Regions from separate parts of the Clostridium sp. 'deep sea' genome, predicted to be linked through region 1. Evidence: a T-box and tRNA genes for the amino acid it is inferred to sense, from the RefSeq annotation. Region 1 holds a T-box; the other holds one or more tRNA genes.
The links. The T-box of region 1 lies ahead of asnS (asparagine--tRNA ligase). A T-box ahead of a tRNA ligase gene usually reads a tRNA of that ligase, here a tRNA-Asn.
Positions count from the first base shown of each region.

Region 2: it has a tRNA-Asn gene. The T-box ahead of asnS (asparagine--tRNA ligase) is inferred to sense a tRNA for this amino acid. The anticodon was not compared.

Region 1 covers NZ_CP063353.1:2,244,478-2,246,965, reverse strand. Annotated here, with positions in the region: gene asnS (asparagine--tRNA ligase) at 1-1,286, opposite strand, end outside; T-box leader at 1,333-1,572, opposite strand; gene IMX26_RS10435 (A24 family peptidase) at 1,673-2,419, opposite strand.
Region 2 covers NZ_CP063353.1:3,205,811-3,208,298, reverse strand. Annotated here, with positions in the region: gene IMX26_RS14965 (hypothetical protein) at 1-428, opposite strand, end outside; tRNA gene IMX26_RS14960 (tRNA-Asn) at 1,323-1,397, opposite strand; rRNA gene rrf (5S ribosomal RNA) at 1,441-1,557, opposite strand; rRNA gene IMX26_RS14950 (23S ribosomal RNA) at 1,612-2,488, opposite strand, start outside.

The sequences.
Region 1 (2,488 bases):
TGACGTGTAGAACCATATTTACGTAAATCTAAATAGAATGAATAATCTTCTTCGTTTAAATCCATTTCTTTAATACGTCTTAACAATACATCGTATCTGTTTTCACGCTCACTACCACCAATAATTTCACCAATTCCTGGTACCAACAAGTCCATAGCACCAACGGTTTTATTATCGTCATTTAAACGCATATAAAAGGCCTTAATCTCTTTGGGATAATTAATTACATAAACAGGCTTTTTAAACACCTTTTCAGTAATATAACGCTCATGTTCAGACTGTAAATCAATACCCCATTTAACAGGAAACTCAAACTTAACAGGGGCCTTTTCTAACAGCTCAATTGCCTCTGTGTAGGTTATGCAAGCAAAATCTGAATTAACAATATTCTCTAGTCTACTTAATAACCCCTTATCAACAAACTTATTAAAAAACTGCATTTCTTCAGGACATTTATTTATAATATCGGTAATTAAAGACTTCATCATGGCTTCACCAACACGCATATTATCATTGATATCTGCAAAAGCCATTTCGGGCTCAATCATCCAAAACTCAGAGGCATGACGTGAGGTATTTGAGTTCTCAGATCTAAAAGTAGGACCAAAGGTATATACGTTTCTTAAAGACTGAGCAAAGCCTTCAACATTTAATTGTCCACTAACAGTTAAAAATGTTTCTTTACCAAAAAAGTCTTTATTATAATCCACTTTGCCTTGTTCATCTTTGGGTATATCACTTAGGTTTAAAGTTGTAACCCTAAACATTTCACCAGCACCCTCACAGTCACTACCTGTAATAATAGGGGTATGAACATATACAAAGCCTCTATCATTAAAAAACTTATGAAGAGCAAAGGCCGCCTCGGAGCGTACCCTGTTTACTGCAGCAAAGGTATTTGTTCTGGGTCTTAAATGAGCAATAGATCTTAAATACTCAAAACTATGGCGCTTTTTTTGTAGCGGAAAATCGGGAGTAGACTCACCTTCAACTATAATTTCACTGGCCTTTAGTTCAAAAGGCTGTTTGGCATTAGGAGTTAAAACTAATTTGCCTTTAATTATTAAAGCAGTACCAATGTTAAATTTACAGGCATCTTTAAAATTGCTTAGTTCTTCCTCATAAACAACTTGTAAGGCGTTAAAAAAACTTCCATCATTAATAGCTAAAAATCCAAATTTGTTAGAAGCCCTATTACTTCTTACCCAACCTGTTACAATAATTTCTTTGTCACTAAACGATTCTGAGTTTCTAAATAATTGTTTAATTAGAGTAAAGTCTTGCATAGTAAAACCTCCTTTAAAATATAAAAAATCCCTCAATCCCTAATCTAAAAGGGACGAAAGATTACTTTCCGCGGTACCACCCAAATTGTCTTATAAAGACCACTCTACCAGCACTAACATGCCGTGACACAAATAACGGTGTGTTACCGGTCAGTTCTACTCTCCAAAAAAGATTTCTTCTGACAACTCCAGGATGTTTTTCAGGATACCAATCGTACTGGTTTTTCACCATCGCCAGCTCTCTTTATCGATTAAGCAAACTTACTCTTCCTATCTGTGTAATAAATATTTACAGTATTATAATATAGTATGCTTAATAAATCAAGTATTTACAACAAAAATTTAAAAAACAATTAATTCATAATCCATTATAGAAAAATGAGTTTCTATAAACTAACTCCATACCAAGTTAAAATTTCAGCTCCATACCATAATACTATTAAACCAGCAATAACCAAAAACGGACCAAAGGCTACCATCTCTTTGCCCTTTTTCTTTTTAGTAGCTAACATAAATATGCTATAAATTCCACCGATAATAAAAGATATCATTAAAAGTGTTAAGGTGTACTTAAACCCCAAAAAGAGACCAAACATGCCCCCTAACATAACGTCTCCACCACCCATGCCACCAAATAAAGCAATTATTCCAGGAACGCCAAAGCCAATAATAAAACCTAAGGTAATAGAGGTCCAAGATAAACTACTACTATAAAGCTGCCAGCCTAAAGCAATAAACATACCAGTAATAGTTAAAGAATGGGGTATTATTAGGTGGTCTAAATCAATAAAAGCTATTATTATTAACAAAGAAACAAGTAAAAGGTGCACAACTAAATTTATGTTTAAACCTGTTCTATAGTAGGTAATACAAAACAGTACTGCTGTTAAAAGCTCTATTAAAGGATACCTTAGGCTTATTTTACTTTTACAATACCTACATTTACCACCTAAAAAAATATAGCTTAATACTGGCACCATATCTAAAGCACCAAGACTTTTGCCACAGCTAAAGCATTTTGAGCGAGAAATAAAAATATCTTCGTTTAAGGGAATTCTATAAATACATACATTAAAAAAAGAACCAAAAATTAAACCTAAAATAAAAATAAATACATACATAAATAACTCCATATAATAACTCCATATAATAATTCCTTATAAATACAACATGTACCATAACATTATATAATTATTGCTATT
Region 2 (2,488 bases), 960 kb from region 1:
ACATAGTGATCTGAATACCATGTTTCAATTATATTTTCGGAATTTATACGTAGTTCGTGTCTTATAGTTATTAAGTACTCTTTCTCGTGAGATATTGCTACTAAACGTGCCCATGGAGTCGGTGTAACATTTTTAGTTACTCCAACGGTATTAGACATAGACCAAGATCTTGATACTCCAAATGATGCACTAATAATACCAAAAAAATTTGCTGAAGCAGTTTTGGTAATTGTAATACCTTTAGACTTTGAGTTGCTGACATTAAAGGCTCCACCATCAGGAAACTGTTGCCAATCATGTAATACCCCTAGACTTACTTGACGTGTGTTGCCTGTATATACATTACTCTCAACTGTTGCTACTTCATATGGTTTTTCTATGGGAGGCATTGCTAATGCTACTTCATTAACACCTAACGAACAAATCATAATAAAAGCTAATAAAAAACAATATATCCTTTTACTTTTCAATTTATTACATTCCTTTTTACTTTTTATCCAAACACCTTATGTTATATTATAACATATTTTAGTTATTGTGTATTTTTATTAATTTTATTACTTGAATTAGTATATTATCTATGATCACATTCTATGATTTGAACAATTGCCTCCTCTTATATACTTGGGGAGAGTAAAAGTAGATATTACTCAGCAGAGGTTTTTATTTATGGTAATTTTTTGTAATTCCTAACAGCGGTACGCATGCAATGCGTACCTACAAAAAAATTAAGCTAACGCATACTCATGTATTGCGCTAGCCTAATTTTTTCTTGTGCCTTGACAGGAAATAATTCTGAAATCCATATATTATAATTTAAAAGTACTATTACCCTTGGTTAAAAAATATAAAAAATTCACAGTATCATTATAGTATTGTTAACCTTCCGCTAAAATTATAAAAGGCTCACAGTATCATTATGCCGTAATATTGTTGTTTTATTTCTATAGGTAAGATATTTTGCTCCTCAAAAATCTATGCTTTGAAAATTGAATTTAGATTAAGACGTAGAAAAATCTGTGGAAAAAGTAATACATTAGTATGCTTTTGTAGCAGATATGTTCGTACAACGCAGATATAAATTTAATTTTCGAAGCGTCCGTGGAAAAAACCTTTAAAAATAAAATGGCTCCACAGGTAAAGTACTCAAACCTACAACCCTCCGCTGTGGATTCCACAATTTCTTCCTCTCTTCGTTATACATAAAAAAATCTGTGGAAAAGGTAATACATTAGTATGCCTTTGTAGCAGATATTTTCGTACAACGAAGATATCAATTTAATTTTCGAAGCGTCCGTGGAAAAAACCTTTAAAAATAAAAATGGCTCCACAGGTAGGACTCGAACCTACAACCCTCCGGTTAACAGCCGGATGCTCTACCATTGAGCCACTGTGGAACGCATTGTGTGCGTTTTACAAGCCTAAGCTTGCAAAAATTTAATATGGCAGCGTCCTACTCTCCCAGGCCGTCACCAGCCAAGTACCATCGGCGCTAAAGGGCTTAACTTCTGTGTTCGGTAAGGGAACAGGTGTGACCCCTTTGCCATCGCCGCCATAAACTTTATTCATACTCTGTTTATCAACAGAGCATTCAAAACTACATAGAAATTTGAGGTCAAGTCCTCGGCTTATTAGTACCAGTCAGCTGAATGTGTCGCCACACTTACACCTCTGGCCTATCTACCACGTCTTCTTCATGGTGCCTTACCCTTTCGGTGGGAAAACTAGTCTTAAAGGAGGCTTCACGCTTAGATGCTTTCAGCGTTTATCCCTTCCGAACTTAGCTACTCAGCGGTGCCTCTGGCGAGACAACTGATACACCAGCGGTTCGTCCATCCCGGTCCTCTCGTACTAGGGACAGCTCTCTTCAATTTTCCTACGCCCGCGACGGATATGGACCGAACTGTCTCACGACGTTCTGAACCCAGCTCACGTACCACTTTAATGGGCGAACAGCCCAACCCTTGGAACCTGCTTCAGCTCCAGGATGTGATGAGCCGACATCGAGGTGCCAAACCTCGCCGTCGATATGGACTCTTGGGCGAGATAAGCCTGTTATCCCCGGAGTAGCTTTTATCCGTTTAGCGACGGCCCTTCCACTCGGTACCGCCGGATCACTAAGTCCAACTTTCGTTCCTGCTCGACCTGTATGTCTTACAGTCAAGCTCCCTTATGCCTTTGCACTCTTCGCGCGATTTCCATCCGCGCTGAGGGAACCTTGGAGCGCCTCCGTTACTCTTTAGGAGGCGACCGCCCCAGTCAAACTACCCACCTGACACTGTCCCCTGCCCGGCTTACGGACACGGGTTAGAATTTCAGCACTACAAGGGTGGTATCCCAACATTGACTCCACTAAGACTGACGTCCTAGCTTCACAGTCTCCCACCTATCCTGTACATGTAGTACCGAAACCCAATATCAAGCTGTAGTAAAGCTTCACGGGGTCTTTCTGTCCAGTCGCGGGTAGCACGCATCTTCACGTGCATTG